3 regions of the Streptomyces sp. NPDC015144 genome follow, and region 3 is predicted to be linked to each of the others. Evidence: riboswitches for the same ligand, from Rfam matches in the RefSeq annotation. Region 3 holds a riboswitch; each other region holds the start of a gene.

What was found. Region 3 has a riboswitch for cyclic di-AMP ahead of ACF08W_RS02740 (transglycosylase SLT domain-containing protein). Riboswitches for the same ligand answer to the same signal wherever they lie in the genome.
Positions count from the first base shown of each region.
Region 1: another riboswitch for cyclic di-AMP. It lies ahead of ACF08W_RS28435 (M23 family metallopeptidase); the one in region 3 lies ahead of ACF08W_RS02740 (transglycosylase SLT domain-containing protein).
Region 2: another riboswitch for cyclic di-AMP. It lies ahead of ACF08W_RS32105 (M23 family metallopeptidase); the one in region 3 lies ahead of ACF08W_RS02740 (transglycosylase SLT domain-containing protein).

Region 1 is NZ_JBIBUU010000020.1:106,376-113,197, reverse strand. Features, by position in the region: gene ACF08W_RS28450 (GNAT family N-acetyltransferase) at 1-1,090, opposite strand, end outside; gene ACF08W_RS28445 (HPr family phosphocarrier protein) at 1,265-1,546, shown strand; gene ACF08W_RS28440 (GntR family transcriptional regulator) at 1,759-2,457, opposite strand; gene ACF08W_RS28435 (M23 family metallopeptidase) at 2,705-3,523, opposite strand; cyclic di-AMP (ydaO/yuaA leader) riboswitch at 3,537-3,702, opposite strand; gene ACF08W_RS28430 (pitrilysin family protein) at 3,967-5,349, opposite strand; gene ACF08W_RS28425 (M16 family metallopeptidase) at 5,373-6,731, opposite strand.
Region 2 is NZ_JBIBUU010000027.1:67,768-74,589, reverse strand. Features, by position in the region: gene trmB (tRNA (guanosine(46)-N7)-methyltransferase TrmB) at 1-437, shown strand, start outside; gene ACF08W_RS32115 (PrsW family glutamic-type intramembrane protease) at 578-2,179, shown strand; gene ACF08W_RS32110 (aldo/keto reductase) at 2,213-3,157, opposite strand; gene ACF08W_RS32105 (M23 family metallopeptidase) at 3,425-4,573, opposite strand; cyclic di-AMP (ydaO/yuaA leader) riboswitch at 4,585-4,737, opposite strand; gene ACF08W_RS32100 (PP2C family protein-serine/threonine phosphatase) at 5,066-6,247, opposite strand; tRNA gene ACF08W_RS32095 (tRNA-Met) at 6,426-6,499, opposite strand; gene ACF08W_RS32090 (SHOCT domain-containing protein) at 6,661-6,822, shown strand, end outside.
Region 3 is NZ_JBIBUU010000001.1:622,590-629,411, reverse strand. Features, by position in the region: gene ACF08W_RS02755 (NAD(+)/NADH kinase) at 1-220, opposite strand, end outside; gene ACF08W_RS02750 (APC family permease) at 401-1,798, opposite strand; gene ACF08W_RS02745 (hypothetical protein) at 2,122-2,439, shown strand; gene ACF08W_RS02740 (transglycosylase SLT domain-containing protein) at 2,444-2,926, opposite strand; cyclic di-AMP (ydaO/yuaA leader) riboswitch at 2,930-3,117, opposite strand; gene ACF08W_RS02735 (ABC-F family ATP-binding cassette domain-containing protein) at 3,646-5,310, shown strand; gene ACF08W_RS02730 (DUF305 domain-containing protein) at 5,369-6,031, opposite strand; gene ACF08W_RS02725 (hypothetical protein) at 6,135-6,551, opposite strand; gene ACF08W_RS02720 (MIP/aquaporin family protein) at 6,743-6,822, shown strand, end outside.

The DNA of each region.
Region 1 (6,822 bases), on a different contig from region 3:
GGGTGGGCGGCTCGGGGGCGAGCGAGGCGTTCAGCCGTACCGCTTCCGCGGTGTTGATGAGGCCGAAGGCGTTCGGTCCGATGATCCGCATGCCGTACGAGCGGGCCTGCCGGACCAGTTCGCGCTGGCGGTCGCGGCCCTCGGCGCCCCATTCGGCGTAGCCGGCGGAGAGGACGACCAGGCCCTGCACCCCGTGCTCGCCGCAGTCCGCGACGGCTTCGGGGACGCGGTCGGCGGGTACGGCGACGACCGCGAGGTCGACCGGTTCGCCGATCTCGCCGAGGGAGCGGTGGGCGGGGACGCCGTCGATCGTCTCCTGTCCGGCGGCGAAGGCGTTGTTGACGGCGTGGGTCCGGCCGGTGAAGCCGGCGGCCAGGACGTTGCGCAGGACGGTGCGGCCCACGCCGCCGGGGGCCCGGCCGACGCCGATGACGGCGACGGAGCGGGGGGCCAGCAGGCGCTGCACGGAGCGGGCCTCGGCCCGGTGCTCGCGGCCGCGCTGGACGGCGAGGGACTCCTCGGTCGGTTCGAGGTCCAGGGTGAGGTGGACGGAACCGTCCTCGAAGCTGCGCCGCTGGGTGTATCCGGCGTCCCGGAACACCTTGATCATCTTTGTGTTGGCGGGCAGCACCTCGGCGGCGAAGCGGCGGATGCCGCGCTCGCGGGCGACGGCCGCGATGTGTTCGAGGAGGGCCGAGGCCACACCCCGGCCCTGGTGCGCGTCCTGGACCAGGAAGGCGACCTCGGCCTCGTCGGCGGGGGCGGAGGCCGGCCTGCCCCGCTCGTCGATCCGGTCGTAGCGGACGGTCGCGATGAACTCGCCGCCGACCGTGACGGCGAGCCCCACCCGGTCGACGTAGTCGTGGTGGGTGAAGCGGTGCACGTCCCGGTCGGACAGCCGGGGGTACGGGGCGAAGAACCGGTAGTACTTCGACTCGTCGGAGACCTGCTCGTAGAAGCTGACCAGCCGCTCGGCGTCGTCCGTGGTGATGGGCCTGATCCGCGCGGTGCCACCGTCGCGGAGCACCACGTCCGCCTCCCAGTGGGCGGGATAGGCATGCGGCGGGCTCTGCTCCGGGGCGGGCTCCATGGGCAAAGCGTACGACTCCGCCAGCGGTCGCGTACGTACCGGGGCCGGGGCAGTCTGGGAGAGCCGATCAAGGGGCACCACGCACGTCGTCGGGCGTCCCGGGGCTCGGCCGGAGCACCGCGCACCACGTGCGAGAATGGTCTAGACAACTAGTGATTCCTGAAGGGCAGAACCATGGCTGAGCGCCGCGTCAACGTCGGTTGGGCCGAGGGCCTGCACGCCCGCCCCGCTTCCATCTTCGTCCGTGCCGCCACGGCCTCCGGCGTCCCCGTGACGATCGCCAAGGCCGACGGTTCCCCGGTGAACGCCGCGTCCATGCTCGCGGTGCTCGGGCTCGGCGCGCAGGGCGGCGAGGAGATCGTGCTCGCTTCCGAGGCGGACGACTCCGAGGCCGCTCTGGACCGTCTGGCGAAGCTGGTCGCCGAGGGACTCGAGGAGCTCCCGGAGACCGTCTGAGGCACCCTCTCCGAGAGAGCCGCGGCACCGTGAACCGGAGCCGCGGCTTTTTCATGCCGCGACTAATTCCGCCGGAAAGGAAAGGGATAGCGGGGATTCCTCCCCTTCCACCAGCGGATGAATTCCACCTTCGACCACGGGAAAATCCCTCCCCGCCTGCCGGGGAAATATCCCGGCCGGACCGGAGCACCTCTCTTTCTACGGTGCGCTTGTTAAGTGCGGACACCCGCACTGTTTACGGGATGTTGCGGCCCCCTCACCGGGTTTCCCGCGCGCGGGCCGGGCGGGCGGGGCCGCAGCCGGTGCGCGGCGGCGGTCCGCTCCGCGTGATGGGCAGCCAGCGCCCTGGCCCGGTCCGCGTCGCCGCGCGCCACCGCGTCCACGATGGCCCCGCGCTCGGCCCAGGAGTCCACCGGCCGGTCCGGGGGCTCGACCACGTACATCCAGGCGATCTTGTGCCGCAACTGGCCGAGCAGGGCGATCAGGCCGGGGCTGCCGGACGCCTGCGCCAGCGTCTCGTGGAACCAGCCGCCCAGTGGGCGCAGGTCCTCGCCCTCGCCGCGCAGCGCCCGGTCGTGGCCGAGGCGGACCAGGCCGCGCAACACCTTGAGGTGGGCCTCGGTGCGACGGCGCGCCGCGCGGGCGGCACCCAGCGGCTCCAGCAGCGTCCGGACCTCCAGCAGGTCGGCCGCCTCCAGGTCGGTGGGCTCGGCGACGCAGGCGCCCGCGTGCCTGCGGGAGACCACGAAGCCCTCGGACTCCAGGGTGCGCAGCGCTTCGCGGACCGGGACGCGGGACACCCCGTACCGGCGGGCCAGCACCTCCTCCGTGAGCCGGCTGCCGCGCGCGAAGACTCCGGAGACGATGTCGTCACGAATCGCTGTGCTTACCGAATGCGCGGGAATGCGCATGCCCGAACCTCCGCCTCAATGCCCGCGAAACGCGGCCGCCCAACACCTGTTCCGTGACTCTATTGCAATGCGGCGGCATTTCCGATGCCGGGCGGGAATCGATGAATATCTTCCGGCCGCGGACCGGTCGCATCGGAGAGCGGTGACGTCGGGGAGCGGTCGCGTGGGCGAGGGGTCACCCGCACCGTGCGGCAGGCATGCCGAAGGCCCCGGACGCGCGGGTCCGGGGCCTTCGGTGGAGCGTCCGTCAGAGGGCGGCGCCGTGGGCGCGCAGATACGCGACCGGGTCCAGGTCGGAGCCGTACGACGGCGTCGTGCGGGCTTCGAAGTGGAGGTGCGGGCCGGTGGAGTTGCCGGTGGAGCCGGAGAGGGCGATCTGCTGGCCGGCGGCGACGCTCTGGCCGACCGACACCCCGATCGAGGAGAGGTGGCCGTACTGCGTGTACGTGCCGTCCGTCATCCGGAGCACGATGTTGTTGCCGTACGCGCCGCCCCAGCCGGCCTCGACGACCGTACCGGCGCCGACGGCGACGACGGAGCTGCCGGAGGCGGCGTGGAAGTCGACGCCCGAGTGGCTGCCGGAGGACCAGAGCGAGCCGCCGGACTTGTAGCCGGTGGTGACGTACGAACCGGCGACCGGGAGACGGAAGGCTCCCGGCACCGTGCGCTCGGCGGACCGGGCGACGCGGGCCGTACCGGCGCGGGACTCGGCGGCGCGCTCCGCCGCCGCCGCCCTCGCCTCGGCCTTCTTCTTGGCTTCGGCCTTCTTGCGCGCCTCAGCCTTCTTGTGCGCCTCGGCCTTGGCCTTCGCCGTGGCGACGGCCTGGCTCGCCTGTGCGTCGGCCTGGGCGCCGATCCGCTCGGCAAGGGTCTTCTCGATGGTGAGGACCTGGGTGAGGCCGGTGTCCTCGACAGCGGCGGACTCCGACTCCGCGGCGACGGCCGGGGCGGCCAGACCGCCGATGACACCGGTGGTGGCGAGGGTCGCGACGCCGACGGCCTTCGCGCCCCTGCGCGTCAGTCGGCTCGGGGCACGATGCTTCCCCGTGGCACGGGTGAACGCCATGAAGTGGCTGGTCCTTTCCTTCCTTCTCGCCTACCGGGTTAGCTGACGGGTTCGGAGCAGGAAGGTCTCCTACGGACACCCCGGCCTCTCGGGGCTCAGGCGTCCGATTCACCCCAGGGACTACATGGGTCCCCGGCTCCCCGGGCTCGCGCCGGACGGGGACTCGGCGATGACTGTCCGGTACGCCCCTGATGCGGCATACGAGTGACGAACAGTCGAGCCGACGCTAAACGGGGGCACTTACATCCACCAAACGGACAGGCCATTTTGTAGCGCATCCCACAGGGCAGACGGGCAACCTCACCACGGAACGGACAAAAGGTGCGGATCCCGCACATCTTGCTTGCGGGATCCGCACCCATGCCCTGCTGTCCACCGGTTCTCCCCTGCCCCGTACCGGTCCGTGGCAGGGGAGAGCCGGGAAGGGCCGAGAAGCCGGCGGGTCAGCCGGTGACGACCGACACCTCGCCGATGCCCAGGGCCCGGACGGGCTCCTCGATCCGCGCCGCGTCACCGACCAGGACGGTGACCAGCCGGTCGACCGGGAAGGCGTTGACGACCGCCGCGGTCGCCTCGACCGTGCCGGTCTCCGCGAGGCGGGCGTACAGCTGCGCCTGGTAGTCGTCCGGCAGATGCTGCTCGACCTGGTCGGCGAGGGTGCCCGCGACGGAGGCCGCCATCTCGAACTTCAGCGGCGCGACACCCACCAGGTTCTGCACCGCCGTCTCGCGCTCCTCGTCGGTGAGGCCCTCGGCGGCCAGGGTCCGCAGGACCGTCCACAGGTCCTTGAGCGCCGGCTCGGTGGATTCCGTGTCCACCGAACCGCTGATGGCCAGCATCGCGGCGCCGGTGGCGCCCGAGGCGGAGTCCGCAGCGGTCGAGCGCAGCACCTGGGCGAAGGCCCGCACTCCGTACGTGTAGCCCTTCTCCTCGCGCAGCACCCGGTCGAGGCGGGAGGTGAGCGTGCCGCCGAGGCAGTAGGTGCCGAGCACCTGGGCCGGCCACACGCTGTCGTGGCGGTCGGCACCGATCCGGCCGATCAGCAGCTGGGTCTGGACCGCGCCCGGACGGTCGACGATCACCACCCGGCCGGTGTCGTCGGCGGTGATCGGCGGCACCGGGCGGGGCGCGGCGGCCTCGCCCGACCAGTCGCCGAGGGTGTCGGCGAGCAGGGCGTCCAGGTCAATGCCGGTCAGGTCGCCGACGACCACGGCGGTCGCGGTGGACGGCCGGACGTGGGCGTCGAAGAAGGCCCGGACGGCCGCCGCGTCGATCCGCTCCACCGTCTCCTCGGTGCCCTGGCGCGGGCGCGACATCCGCGCCTCGGCCGGGAAGAGCTCCTTGGAGAGCTGCTTGGCGGCGCGGCGGGCCGGGTTGGCCTGCTCGTGCGGGATCTCGTCGAGCCGGTTGCGCACCAGCCGCTCGATCTCGCTGTCGGCGAAGGCGGGCGCCCGCAGCGCCTCGGCGACCAGCCCGAGCGCCTTGGCCAGCCGGGAGGCCGGGACCTCCAGGGAGACCCGGACACCGGGGTGGTCGGCGTGCGCGTCGAGCGTGGCGCCGCAGCGCTCCAGCTCGGCCGCGAACTCCTCCGCGGTGCGCTTGTCGGTGCCCTCGGACAGCGCCCGCGACATGATCGTGGCCACGCCGTCGAGCCCCTCGGGCTCGGCCTCCAGCGGGGCGTCGAGGAAGATCTCGACCGCCACGACCTGCTGGCCGGGGCGGTGGCAGCGGAGCACCGTGAGACCGTTGGGCAGGGCGCCCCGCTCCGGCGCGGGGAAGGCCCAGGGGCGGGCGACGCCCGGGGCCGGCTGCGGGTGGTACTGCATCGAAACTCCAGTCGCCGCGTCGGTCACTTGCCGGCTCCTTCCTGCGCGTCGGTGTCGTCGCTGTCCGCGGACTCGGCCGCCTCGACCGGCTCGTAGACCAGCACCGCCCTGTTGTCGGGGCGCAGCCGGGCCTTGGCGACCGCCTGGACCTCCTCCGCGGTGACGTCGAGCACCCGCTGCACCGCGGTCAGGGCGAGCTGCGGGTCGCCGAACAGCACCGCGAACCGGCAGAGTTCGTCGGCGCGCCCGGCGACCGTACCGAGCCGGTCCAGCCACTCGCGCTCCAACTGGGCCTGCGCGCGCTCCATTTCCTCGGGCGTGGGGCCCTCGGCGGCGAACCGGGCGAGCTCCTCGTCGACCGCGGCCTCGATCTCCGGAACCTCCACGCCGCCGGACGTCTTCACGTCCAGCCAGCCCAGCGAGGGCGCGCCGGCCAGCCGCAGCAGTCCGAAGCCGGCCGCCACCGCCGTACGGTCACGGCGGACCAGACGGTTGTGGAGCCGGGAGGACTCGCCGCCGCCGAGGACGGTCAGCGCGAGGTCCGCCGCGTCGCACTCACGGGTGCCGTCGTGCGGCAGCCGGTAGGCGGCCATCAGGGCACGCGCCGGAACCTCCTCGCGCACCTCCTCGCGCAGCTGCTCACCGATGATCTCCGGGAGCGTGCCGTCGCGCGGCGGCTGCTTGCCGTCGTGGGACGGGATGGACCCGAAGTACTTCTCGATCCAGGCGAGGGTCTGCTCGGGGTCGATGTCGCCGACCACCGAGAGCACCGCGTTGTTCGGCGCGTAGTAGGTGCGGAAGAAGGCGCGCGCGTCCTCCAGGGTCGCGGCGTCCAGATCGGCCATCGAGCCGATCGGGGTGTGGTGGTACGGGTGGCCCTCCGGGTAGGAGAGCGCCGTCAGCTTCTCGAACGCCGTGCCGTAGGGAACGTTGTCGTACCGCTGGCGGCGCTCGTTCTTGACGACGTCGCGCTGGTTCTCCATGGACTCTTCGTCGAGCGCGGCGAGCAGCGAGCCCATCCGGTCCGCCTCCAGCCACAGGGCCAGCTCCAGCTGGTGCGTGGGCATGGTCTCGAAGTAGTTGGTGCGCTCGAAGCTGGTGGTGCCGTTGAGCGAGCCGCCGGCCCCCTGCACCAGCTCGAAGTGGCCGTTCCCCTTGACCTGGCCGGAGCCCTGGAACATCAGGTGCTCGAAGAGGTGAGCCAGGCCGGTGCGCCCCTGGACCTCGTGGCGCGAGCCGACGTCGTACCAGAGACAGACCGCGGCGACCGGGGTCAGATGGTCCTCGGAGAGCACCACGCGCAGGCCGTTGGCCAGGCGGTGCTCGGTCGCTGTCAAGCCGCCGGAGCCGGCCTGAGCGGTGGCCGTGTGACCCATGGGCATGTACGTCCCTTCGATCGCGATACTGGATTCCTGCGAGACCTGCCACTTTAAGCAAGCGGACGGACACCTGGCGAAGTTCCCGTTCCACGGA
Region 2 (6,822 bases), on a different contig from region 3:
ACGTGCACACCCCCGGCCAGGGCAACCTCCTCGGCCTCGCCGACCGTAACGGCCTGTCCAATATCCGGGTGGCCAACGGTGACGCGATCATCCTGCTCCGCGAGATGCTCGCGCCGGACTCGCTGGACGGCCTCCGGGTGTACTTCCCCGACCCGTGGCCCAAGAAGCGGCACCACAAGCGGCGGCTGATCCAGCCGGAATTCCTCGACCTGGTGGCCGGGCGGCTGAAGCCGGGCGCGGTGCTCCACTGCGCGACCGACTGGGAGCCGTACGCCGAGCAGATGCTGGAGGTGCTGACCGCGCACCCCCGTTTCGAGAACACGGCGGCGGACGGCGGATACGCCCCCCGGCCCGCGTTCCGGCCGCTGACCCGGTTCGAGGGGCAGGGCCTCGACAAGGGCCACGTCGTGCACGACCTGCTGTTCGCCCGCGTCTGACACCCCCGTGGCCGGGTGCCGCCCGCCCCCTCTGGGCCGGGCGGTGGCGGGCCTCGGGGCGGGGCCGTGTCCGGTCGGCGGGCGGACCGTGTCCGGTCGTCCCGTGGTCAGGTGTCAGTCCCGCTGGTTAGGGTCGTCGGGTGGCGTCCGACGAGTCCGCAGAGCAGCGACAGTCCCCGCTCGCCGTCCCGCTCCCCGAGGAGCCGGCCGGCGAGATCCTGGCTGCCGCGCCGCAGCGCGCGCACGGGTGGTACCGGCCGCGCCGGGTCGGCCTCGTGTGGCGCAGCCGGGCCTTCCGCATCACGGTCGTGTGCACGGTCCTCGCGCTCTGTGCCCTGGCGATCCTGGCCCTGGTCCGTGACCAGACGGGCACGCAGGGCTTTCTCGTCGGCCTCGGGCTCGCCGTGCTGCCCGTCCCGCTGCTGGCGGCCGCGTTCCGCTGGCTGGACCGGATCGAGCCGAGCCCCTGGCGGAATCTGCTGTTCGCCTTCGCCTGGGGAGCGTTCGCCGCCGCCCTGGTCGCGCTCCTGGCGAATTCGTTCGCGATCCGGTGGATAGCCACGACCACCGCCGACCCCTCGAACGCCGACACCCTCGGGGCCACGGTGATAGCACCGTTCATCGAGGAGAGCGCCAAGGCCGCCGCGGTCCTGCTGATCTTCCTGTTCCGAAGACGGCAGTTCACCGGCGTCGTCGACGGCATCGCGATAGCCGGGCTCACCGCGAGCGGCTTCGCCTTCACCGAGAACATCCTGTACCTCGGCAACGCCTTCGGCGAGGACCAGGAGATCGGTCATGCGGGCGTCCCGGCGATGACGGCCGCGACGTTCTTCGTGCGGGCGGTGATGTCGCCGTTCGCGCACCCGCTCTTCACGTCACTGACCGGCATAGGTTTCGGGCTCGCCGCGGCGAGCCTGCGCCACCAGAAGCTCCGCCGCGTCCTGCTGCCGCTGCTCGGGCTCGTCCTCGCGATGGGCATGCACGCGCTGTGGAACGGTTCGGCGGTCCTGAGCCCGCTGGGTTTCTACGCGGTGTACGGGGTGTTCATGGTCCCGGTCTTCGGCCTGGTGACGTGGCTGGCGATCTGGTCCCGCTACCGCAGGCTCCGTACGCTCTGCGCCGAGCTGCCCGTCTACGCGGCGGCCGGCTGGCTGACCCCCGTGGAGCCGCTCGCGCTCTCCTCGATGCGGGCCCGGGGCATCGCCCGCGACATGGCCCGTCACCGATACGCCGTAGCGGCCGGCGACAAGGCGGCGGCGAAGGCCCGGGGGAAGGCGGCCGCGGTCGCCGTCGTGGAGTACGAGTCCTACGCGACCAGGCTGGCCGCGCTGCGGCTCCGGGCCCGCCGGGGAGAGGCGGGCCCGGACTTCGCCGAGCGCGAGCTGGAGCTGCTGCGCCTTCTCTGGGAGCGCCGGGAGGTGGCCGTCCCGGCGCTCACGTACGCGGCGCAGGTGACGGGGCGGCTGCGCCCGCACCGCATGCCGCCGTTCCCCTACGCCCAGGAGCAGCCGTTCCCGCACCCTGGGCAACAGCATCCGCTCCCGCCCCATGCGCACCATGCGCAGCAGAACCCGTACGCCCGGACCGGCCCGTACCCGCAGCCGTTCCGGCCCGGCAGTCCGTACACGTACCCGTACGCGCCGTACGCCCGGCCCGTCGCCTGCCCGCAGCCGGCGCAGGCGCCCCACCCGGCGTACGGCCCGTACCCGTACCCGGCTCCGCACCCGGCCCCGCGCCCGTAGGGACGGCCTGGGCCGCGCGGCCCGCTCCTCGGATCAGGCGGACGCGTCGGTGAGCTCGGCCAGCTCCTGCTCGGTCAGCTCGAGGTCGGCGACGGCCACCAGCGCGGGCAGCTGCTCGACCGTACGGGCCGAGGCGATCGGCGCGGCCACGGTCGGTCGGGAGGCCAGCCAGGCCAGCGCGACGGTCGCGATCTGCGCGTCGTGCGCCTCGGCCACCTTGTCCAGCGCGGCCAGCACCTTCTGTCCCCGCTCCGAGTCGCGGTACTGCGCCACGCTCCCGGCCCGCGCGCTCTCCACCTCGGCGCCCGGACGGTACTTGCCGGTCAGGAAGCCCGAGGCGAGGGCGAAGTACGGCACGGCGGCCAGCCCGGCGTGGGCGGCGGTGTCCTGGAGCGCGCCCTCGTAGGTGTCGCGGGAGACCAGGTTGTAGTGCGGCTGGAGGGCGACGTAGCGGGCCAGGCCCTCGCGCTCGGAGAAGTCCAGGGAGGCCCGGAGCCGCTCGGGGCTGATGTTGGAGGCGGCGATCTCCCGGACCTTGCCCTCCTTCACCAGCTCGTCCAGGGCGGTGATGATCTCCTCGACCGGCACGGACTCGTCGTCGAAGTGCGTGTAGTAGAGGTCGATGCGGTCGGTGCCGAGCCGGCGCAGCGACGCCTCGGCGGCGGCCTTGATGTTGGCCGGGGCGAGCCCCTTGTAGTCGGGGTGGGTGGAGACCTTGGTGGCGATGACGAGGTCGTCGCGGTCGGAGCGGGAGGCGAGCCACTTCCCGATGACCGTCTCCGACTCCCCGCCCTTGTTGCCCGGAACCCAGGCGGAGTAGCCGTCCGCGGTGTCGACGAAGTTGCCCCCGGCCGCGGTGTACGCGTCCAGCACGGCGAAGGACTGTGCCTCGTCGGCCGTCCAGCCGAACACGTTGCCACCGAGTGCGAGCGGGAAGACCTGGAGACCGGAGGAGCCCAGCGGGCGAAGAGAAGTCATGGGTGGATCAACGAACCCCGGCGGGCCCGCTATTCCGTTCGCGCCGGACCGTTCCCGTTCCCGTCCCCCGAACGGACGCCCCGGACGGACGCCCGCGGACGGGGTCGGCAGCGGACGGGATCGCCCGCGGACGGGGTCGGGAGCGGGAAAAGGACCGGCAGCCCTGACGTCGGGGGGAGAGCGTCGGGGCTGCCGGGGTCCACGGGCCGGACGCACCGGCCCCGGCACCGGAGGAACCGGCCCGGGGAGCGGTGTCCGGAGGACGGATCAGGGGTTGAGGCCCTTGCTCTGGAACCAGGCCATCGGGTCGATGCCCGAACCGTCGGGGGTGTGGACCTCCAGGTGGAGGTGGGGACCGGTCACGTTGCCGGTCGCACCGACCCGGCCGATGGTCTCGCCGGTGGTGACCTTCTGGCCCACGCTGACACCGATCGACGACTGGTGGCAGAACCAGATCTCCGTACCGTCGTCCAGCTCCAGCACGGTGCGGTAGCCGTACGAACCGGCCAGACCGGCCGACTTGATCGTGCCGCTGTGGACGGCCTTGATCGGGGTGCCGGTCGGGGCGGCGAAGTCGAGGCCGGTGTGGTGGCCGGAGGACCACATCGACCCGGCCTGGCCGTAGGTCGAGGTGATCGTGTACGAGAAGGTCGGGAGGGAGTAGCTGGCGGCGAGCTTGGCCAGCCGCAGGGCCTCCGCCTTCTTCTTGGCCTCCTCCTCCGCCTTCTTCTTCTCGGCGGCGACCTTGGCCTCGGCCGCGTCCTGCTGCTTCTTCGCCTCGGCGGCGGCCTTCTCGGCGGCGGCCTTCTCCTCGGCCGCCTTCGCCTCGGCGGCGGCCGCGTCCTGCTGCTGCTCGGCCTGCTGGAGAATGCGGGCGCGCAGCGCCTCACCGGCGTCCGTGGCACCCTGCTCGGCCTCGGCGGTGGTGATGCCGGCGGTGGTGAGCGGGGCGGTGACGGCCTGGTCCGCTCCGTCGGTCTCGGACCCGTCGGAGAACAGGGCGCCCACACCGGGCAGGGACTTGGCGTCCGGGAGGTTGTTCGTGATCGCGTCCGGCACCGAGATGGAGACCGGGGGCTTGCCCTGCGCGGTGGCCATGCCGCCCGCGCCGACCGCCGCAATCACGCCGACGCCCAGGACCGTGGAGCTGCGGGCGAGTCCCGTGCGCTGCTTGGCGACACGGTGCCGGCCGCGCACCGGGCGGACCGTCTCCTCCGTGGGGTTCCACTCGCTCCAGCCGCGCTCGGCCTCGCCGTCGCCGGCGTCGGAACGGAAGTCGGTGGTGAACTCAGCGGTGCGGTCGGCGTCGAGGCCGGTGCCGTAGCCGTAGTCGGCAACGCCGTAGCCGGTGCCGTAATCGCCGTGATCGCCCTGGAACCGTGAAGGGGCTTCTGGGGCAGGCTTGTTGGACGCCACGGGGGCGCACTCCTTTCCTTCCTTCTCGCCTACCGGGTTAGCTGACGGGTTCGGAGCAGGAAGGTCTCCTACGGGCACCTCCGTCTCTCACGAGACACAGGTGTCCGATTCACCCCATGATGGTGGTTCCCCGGTTCCCTTGCGGAATTCGGCGCTCGCGCACGGCGCCGCCATTGATGACGGCTGGGACGACCGCGCTGCGTTATCGAACGTTAATAGACACCGGGGCCGCATTCCAAGCTGTTCCCACTGATCGTTCACGTCTTTGGCCTGGACTTTACTGGACATAGCCAGACCAACAGGCCCACTTGACCGCCACTCAGCGGCCGACTCATTTCTGACGTTGTGTCAAATGTTATGCGGAGCGGCGTCCTTCGATTACGCACGGTGGCATCGCCTCGCGGCGGTTCGACCCAGTCGCCCCGCGCCCGTCAAGTCCCGCCCCGCGCCCGTCCAGTCCCGCCCCCACCCGCTCGCCCCGGCCCCGCCCGTTCAACCCTGCTCACCGCCCGTTCGATCCTGCTCCGCGCCCACGATCCGCACGGTCCGGCGCCGGTCCGGCTGCCCCCGCGCGGGACGTACCACCGCGAGCAGCGCCATGTCGTCGGTCGTCTCGCCGCCGGTGTGCAGGCGTACGTCGTCGGTCAGCGCCGAGAGCAGCTCCTCCGGCCCCGGAAAGATCCGCCCGCGCAGCCGGGCCGCCGGGTCGTAGAAGACCCCCTCGGCGTTCCGCGCCTCGGAGAGGCCGTCCGTGTAGAGGAGCAGCGTCGTCCCGTCCGGCAGCTCCCATTCATCCGTCCGCTCCGACCACGCCCCCAGCCCCATGCCGAGCGGCAGCGCGGGCACCGAGGGCCGCAGCACCTCCAGCGCCCCGTCCGGGTGTAGCAGGATCGGCTCGGGGTGCCCCCGGTTGACGACCCGCACCCGGGACAGCCCGGCCGGGATCTCGGCCAGTACGGCGGTGATGAAGCCTTCGAGCACGTCGAGCCCACCCCGCCGCGCCTCCTCCCGGGACAACGCCCGCTCCAGTCGGCCCGCCACGTCCGCCAGCGAAGGCTCCTGCTCGGCCGCCTCGCGGAACGCCCCGATGACCACCGCGACCGTCTCCACGGCCCCGAGCCCCTTGCCGCGCACGTCCCCGACCACCATCCGCACCCCGTGCGGGGTGTCCGCCACGGCGAACAGGTCGCCGCCGACGTACTCGTCCGCCTGCGCCGCCTCGTACCGCGCCGCGACCTGGAGGCCCGCGATCCGGGCGGCCGGCTGGGGCACCACCGCGCGCATGGCCGTCTCGGCGATGAACCGCGCGGAGGCCAGTTGCTCGTTGCTCCGCCGCACCACTCCGTTGATCACGACCGCGAGGACCGAGACCGTGGCCAGGGTGAGCAGCTCGATCAGCGGCACGACCTCCGGCAACGTACTGCTGTAGAGGCGCAACAGGATGACCGCCAGCATCGAGGCGACGGCGGTCCGGATGGTGCTGGTCAGCGAGAAGAACGGGGCGGCGATCAGCGGCGCTGCCACGAAGAACGGAATGGCGGTGAAGGTCTGCGGGGTGAGGCCGTCGAAGAGCAGTCCGCCGAGGATCATCAGCGCGGGCAGCGTACGGACGAAACTCCGGCCGCGGGTGTCACCCCCGGCGGGCCGACCGCGCCTCTTCTCCCACTTCCACACCTGTGGTCTCCTGCCCGGTACACACGCGGCCGCGGACGGCGCCGCGCCCCGTCCCCCAGCCTCACCGGAGCGGGAACGGGCGGCGACTCCGCGTCGGCCGAAGGAGGTACCCGCTCAGGCCCGGGAGAAAACGAATCGGGCCCGGCACGCTGTATGCGTACCGGGCCCGATTCTTCAGTAGCGGGGACAGGATTTGAACCTGCGACCTCTGGGTTATGAGCCCAGCGAGCTACCGAGCTGCTCCACCCCGCGTCGGTGAACCCAACTCTACGCCATCCCCGACGCCCTTTTGACCACCCGGTCCACCGACCGGCCGTCGACGGACAACAGGCGAGCCCAGATATGCGGTGATATGACTGATTTACCCCTGTTCGTCACCGTGCGGAACGCGCGCGCCGACCGAGGAGAGATCCGTGGACGACTACCCCATGCTCAACCTCTTCTGGACCATGCTGGTGTTCTTCCTCTGGGTCATGTGGCTGTTCCTGCTGTTCAAGATCATTACGGACATCTTCCGTAGCCACGAACTCGGCGGCTGGGCCAAGGCCGGCTGGCTGATCCTCGTTCTGATCCTG
Region 3 (6,822 bases):
GCAGGAACGTGCCGTCGCCGCCGAGCGTCACGATCAGATCGGGGTGCCCCGCGACGTCGGCCTCCTCGCGCCCGCCGCGTCGGTGCCCGTCGCCCCGCCACACGTCGATGTCCGTGCAGGGGACCCCTTCGCGGGCGCACCAGTCGCGTACGACGCCCGCGGCGGCGACGGCCTCGGGGCGGCCCTGGTGCACGACGACTCCGACCCGTTCGACACCCATCGCGCCACCGCTCCCCGTGCTCCGACGACCTTCCTCGTCCCACTGTGGGCAAGGGGTGGTGGGTCCGCCCGTCGCCGGGACGGCGCTGCGCCCGGTCGGGCGACGGGCGCGGACGGGGCCGGCCCGCCGGTGGAGGATCTCCACCGACGGGCCGGACACCGCACGGGACGCGCCCCCGGGTCAGGACCGGGCGTCCTCCGGGATGCTGACCAGCCAGCGGGTGTCGCGGCGGGGCCGCAGGTAAAGCGCCCAGTAGAGCGTGGCGACCGCGGTGATGCCGCCGGTCCACAGCAGGTACTCGACCTCCTGCTGGGTCAGGATGTACGCCAGCACGGCGATCAGCAGCACGGGGACGGCGGGCCAGAGCGGCATCCGCCAGGCCTGCGCCTCGCGGTGCGCGCCGCGGCGGCAGAGCAGGGCCGCGACGGCGACCAACAGGTACATGGCGGTGACGGAGACGCCGGTGACGCCGTACAGGGTGTCGAGGTTGACGAAGCAGAGCGCCGCGCCGGGGACGCCGACGAGGAGGGTCGCGACCCACGGCGAGCCGAACCGGCCGAGCCGGGACAGGGCGTTGTTGACCGGTGCCGGCCACGCCTTGTCACGGGCCGAGGCGAAGAGCACCCGGGAGTTCTGGATGACCATGACGATGCCCGCGTTGATGATCGCAAGGGCGACGCAGAGGCTGACGAAGGTGCCGACCGCCGAGTTGGACCAGGCGGTGACCATGGTGCTGAGGTCGCCGGAGGTCAGGGCCGCCAGGTCCGGGGCGCCCATGGTGATGGCGATGACCGGGATCAGGATGACGGCGGTGGAGATGGCGAGGGTGGCGAGCACGGTGCGGGCCACGTTGCGGCGGGGATTCTCCAGCTCCTCGGAGAGGTAGACCGCGGTGGAGAAGCCCTGCGTGATGAAGAGCGCGATGGCGAGTCCGGAGACGACCATCATCGCGGTGACCGTGGAGTGGGAACCGCCGGCCGAGGCGACCGTGCCGTGCACCAGCGAGGACGCGCCGCGCTCGGTGTGGGCGAAGCCGAGTACGGCGACGACACCCGCCGCGATCACTTCGAGGACCAGGAAGATTCCGGTGATCCACGCGTTGGCGCGCAGGTCCAGCAGGCCGGCGAGGGTGGCCAGCAGCATGACCCCGGCGCCCGCGAGGGGGGCCGGGATGTGCACGATGGGCGCCAGGTAGTCGGCCGTCCCCATGGAGATCACCGGGGGCACGATCATCACGACGAGCAGCGACAGCACGAAGACGAGCCATCCGGCGAGCCGTCCCGCCATGGTCGACACCATGGCGTACTCGCCGCCGGCGCTGGGGATGAGGGTGCCCAGTTCCGAGTAGCAGAAGGCGACCGCGATGCAGAGCAGCGAGCCGATGGCGATGGTCAGGGCGGTGTACGTGCCGAGGCTGGAGAAGAGGTCCGGCACGACCACGAAGAGGGTCGAGGCGGGGGTCACGCAGGACAGCGTGAGCAGTGTGCCGCCCACGACGCCGATGGAGCGCTTGAGCTTCTGGGGAGTGGGGCCGGTCGCCGGGGCGAGCGCCTGAGGTGCGCTGAGCGTGTCGGTCATCGTGCGGTTCCGATCAAAAAGTGCGGTGTTTGAGCGCGGGAGCGGTATCGCCTCCAGACGAGGACGTGATGAGTGGTTTCGTCGCTCCCAGCGCGCTATGCAATCCCGACGTGTTCCGCAGGTCAAGAGGTGTTCACCTTCGGAATTCGTTGTTCTAGTGATCAGTTTCGACGATTTGGCGCTAACTGAGCAGAGGACGTCGAAGGATCGGGGGGTGCGGGAACCGAAGGCCGGACCCCGGGAATTTTTCCCCCGGTCGGCATCGGGCGCGGGCACGGGGCCCATGGGTCGCGCATTCGCCGCCCCGGTGCCAGCCTGGATGCATGACTTGGGCGTCATGGACTACGTGTGGTGTGTTCTCCGGGCACGGCGGCGTGCTGACGGAGGAGGTCGGTGTCCTGTCCGGGGAACTGACCGTGCACACGACCTGGGCCGAGGACACGGCCCAGATCACGGTGCAGTATTCGGGGGCGATCGACTGGTTCACCATGGCGGGCAGCCCCGTCGCGTGCTGTTCGGAGGAGGACAGCCGCCGCCTGCACGACGCGGCCGTGCAGGCGGTACGGAACGGGGCGGCGGCCACGGTGCCCGTTCCGCCCCGCGCGGCTCCGGAACGGGCGGCCGGGTCCGCCCCGGAGTGACGGTTCAGTAGGCCCCGTTGACGTTGTCGATGGAGCCGTACCGGTCGGCGGCGTAGTTGCACGCGGCGGTGATGTTGGCGACGGGGTCGAAGCTGTCCGTCGACGTGCCGGGCACGTGGTAGGCGAGGAACGTCGGATCGATGATCTGGAGCAGACCCTTGGAAGGGGTCCCCGCGGCGGCGTTGGAGTCCCAGTTGTTGACGGCGAGCGGGTTGCCGGAGGACTCGCGCATGACGTTGCGGTGGATCCCCTCATAGCTGCCGGGGATGCCGTGCTCGGCCATGACGGCCAGCGACTCCTTGATCCAGCCGTCCAGGTCGTCGGTGTACGCCGCGGTTCGCGCGGCGGGCGCGGCGGTCGGCGCCGCCGAAGCGGCCTGGGCACCGAGCAGCGGCAGGAGCAGGGCGGCCGCTCCCGTACCCACGGCTATGAATCCCCTGGTCAGCGAGGTGGCGGCGCGACGGTGGCGCGTACCGGTGAAGGACATGGTGGTTCCTCTCCGTCGCCTGCGAGGTGAGCTGTCGGGTTCGGGCTGGAGCTGCCCGGCCGCGCGTCGACGCGGCTTCACCCCGAGCCGTCCGGATGTCCGGACCGGCGGTGTACCTGGGTTCCCCGCTCCTGCCGTACACGAGTGGTCGGAATGCTCCGGACAGCGGCAGGATTCGGCGTTCCGTCCGGATTGACGAAGACCGTAGACGAGAGAATCCGAAGGGGACAAGACCCTTTTTCCGCATGTAATTGCCCAACAAGATCAAGTCATTTCATTTCCGGTAATCCACCTCACACCGACCCGGTGACGACCCTTGCGGGCAAAGGGATCCGCGGCATGCGGCACGGCGGTCGGGGGCGAAATGTGACTCGCACCACGGGGAGAGGGGAGCGGCGTTCCGGGCTCCGCCCCGCCGGACCGGCGAGCATTGCCAACCACTGCCTCTGCCGCTATGGTTTTCGTGTCCTGTTGTCTCCGATAGAGGTGGACGTTGCGCATCTGAGGTCCGCGAACACCACGCCGTACGGCTCTCGCCGTATGACTGTCACGTCGTCGCAGTGTTTCCGCACTGCCCGTGGCCGCCGCGTGGATGCGACCTCGATGCATGAGCCGTCCCTCGTTTCCAGGACAGCCGCATCCTTCTCCGCTGCTCGGTCGCCGCGTGGTGCTCGCATACGAATCCCCCCTTCATTGCGATCACGACTGCGAGGAAATCCATGGCGACACCCACCGCCCCCAGCGCCTCCCTCACCTGCTCGGCACTGACCTTCCGGTGGCCGGACGGCACCACGGTCTTCGACGGGCTCTCGCTGAGCGTCGGCCGCGGCCGGATCGGGCTCGTCGGCAACAACGGCGCGGGCAAGTCCACCCTGATGCGGCTGCTCACCGGCGAACTGCGCCCGTCCGAGGGCACGGTGACCATCGGCGGCAGCCTCGCCCACCTGCCGCAGAACATCACCCTCGACACCACCCTGCGGGTGGACCACGCGCTCGGCATCGCCGAACGGCGCGAGGCGCTGCGCGCCATCGAGTCCGGGGATGTCGACGAGAAGCACTTCGAGACGATCGGCGACGACTGGGACGTGGAGGAACGGGCCCTGGCGACCCTGGGCTCGCTCGGCCTCGGCGACATCGGACTCGACCGCACCGTGGGCGAGTTGTCCGGCGGGGAGACCGTGCTGCTGCGCCTCGCGGCGCTGCTGCTGGAACGCCCCGACGTCGTCCTCCTGGACGAACCCACCAACAACCTGGACCTGTTCGCCCGCCGGCGGCTGTACGAAGCCGTCGACTCCTGGCACTCGGGCGTGCTGATCGTGGTCAGCCACGACCGTGAACTGCTGGAGCGCGTGGACCGCATCGCCGAGCTGCGCGCCGGTTCGGTGAACTGGTACGGCGGCGGCTGGTCCGCGTACCAGGAGGCCGTGGCCACCGAGCAGGAGGCGGCCGGGCGGACGCTGCGCGCCGCCGAGGCGGACGTGCGCCGCCAGAAGCGCGAACTGGAGGAGACCCGGACGAAGCTGGCCCGGCGTCAACGCACCGGCAAAAAGGCTGAGCTGGACGGTGGCCTGCCGAAGATTTTGGCGGGCCGCCGCAAGCGGTCCGCCCAGGAGTCGGCGGGCAAGCTCCGCGGCCTCCACGAGGACCGGCTCAACGAGGCCCGCGAGCGGCGCGAGGAGGCCGCGGACGCGATCCGCGACGACGCCGAGATCCGGGTGAGGCTGCCGCACACGGCGGTGCCCGCCGGACGGACCGTGCTGACCCTGGACGAACTGCGCCCGCGGTTCGGCCGGTTGCGCGAGGGCACGCTCCAGGTCAACGGCCCGGAGCGGATCGCGCTCGTCGGCCGCAACGGCGCGGGGAAGACGACACTGCTGCGCACGCTCACCGGTGAGCTGGCCCCGCTGTCCGGCGAGGCCAGGACCTTCGTCCCGACGCGGTTCCTCCCGCAGCGGCTCGATGTGCTGGACCCGGAGCTGAGCGTCGCGGCGAACACGGCCCGGCTGGCTCCCGGGGTCACCGACAACCAGATCCGCTCCCAGCTCGCCCGCTTCCTCTTCCAGGGGAAGCGGGCCGAGCAGCCGGCGGGCACCCTCTCGGGCGGTGAGCGGTTCCGTGCCGCGCTCGCGGCCACGATGCTCGCCGCGCCGGCCCCGCAGCTCCTGATGATGGACGAGCCGACCAACAATCTCGACATCGCCAGTGTGCGGCAGCTGACCAGCGCCCTGGAGTCCTACGAGGGCGCGCTGCTCATCGCCAGCCACGATCTGCCGTTCCTCGAAGCGGTCTCCATCACCCGGTGGCTGCTGGTCGACGAGGAGCTGCGGGAGACCACCCCCGAGGAGGTGGCCGAGCTGCTCGCCGCACCGGCGGACTCCGCCTGAGCGGCCGGGGCGCGGGTTCCCGTACGAAGGACGTACGGGAACCCGCGCCCCCTGCGGGTCAGAGCCGGTCGAGGATCTTGTTCATCTGCTCGATCTCGGCGGTCTGGGCCGTGACAACGGCCTCGGCGAGCTTCTTCGCGTCGGCGTTCCTGCCGTCCTTCTGCTCCTTCTCGGCCATGGTGACGGCGCCCTCGTGGTGGCCGATCATGAGTCGGGCGAACTTCCTGTCGAAGTCCTTGCCCCTGGCCGCCTCGAGGCCGTCCATCTCCTTGTCGGACATCATTCCGGGCATGCCCGCGCCGTCCGAGCCGTGGTCCATCCCGGGCATGTCACCCATCGAGGCGTCGGGCAGCGGCTTGCCCCAGGACGTCAGCCATCCCTTCATCGTGTTGATCTCGGGGTCCTGCGCGTCCTCGATCGCGGAGGCCAACTTCTTGATCTCGGCGTCGGCGGCCCGGCCGTCGGCCAGCCGCGCCATCTCGATGGCCTGCTGGTGGTGCGGGATCATCTGCTGCGCGAACTCCACGTCCGCGTCGTTGAACGTACCGGCGGCGGCCGGGGCGGAGGCCCTGGGCGAGCCGTGGTCCATGCCCGGCATGGACGAACCGTCCGAGGAGTCGTCGGAAGAGCCGCAAGCCGTCAGGGCCAGGGCGAGCACGGCGGCGGTGCCGACCGCCGCGAGCGTACGGCGGCGGGCGGCGAAGGGCGCGAAAGCAGACATCGCGGTTCTCTTTCCAGGTGTGTGGGCGCGCCACGTCCGTGGCGCGGAAGGGCAGGGAGGTCCGGCCGGACCGGCCCGAAGGCCGTGGACCGGCGGATCCCTGTCACGTCCGCGCGACGCACACCTGGAGCAGCAGCCCCCGGCCGGCGAACGGCGGTCCTCGCCGCGCCGGTCCCCGTACGGCGGTGCGGGCACCGGAGGCCACGCCCGTGACCGGCACCAGCAGCCCCAGCGCCGTCAGCAGGGGCAGCACCCGGTCCCGGGACTGGGTGAAGACGCAGGACTCGCCGTCCGCCGCGGGCGCCGCGACGGCCACCCGCTCGGAGCCGTGCCCCTCGGCCATGGCGGCGTGGCCACCGGCCGTCGCCGTACCCGGAGCGGCGGCGATCGCCGTCCCGGCGTCGTGGCAGCCCGCCGCCGCGCCGGCCGGTGCTCCGTGCATGAGGAACAGCCCGAACAGGGCGGCGCAGAGCACGAGCAACCGGAACGCTCCCGGTGCGCGGGTCCGTCCGCGATCCACGGCTGCCTCGAATCCCTGGTCGTAAGAGTCCTGCGGTACGGGCCCGACGATACCCCCACCGGGTGTCCTGTCCGATGGCACCCCCGGTCCGGGAGGGCCGTGAACCGCATGCGGAATCACATACCTCCCTTTACGCTCAAATCCGTATCCACGACCCCTATCCCCGCGGACCGACAGGAAGCGAGTTCCCCATGGGGCGACTCAGGAACTCGGGACTCGCCGGGGAGCTCTCCGCGGAGTTCCTCGGCACCCTGATCCTCATCCTCTTCGG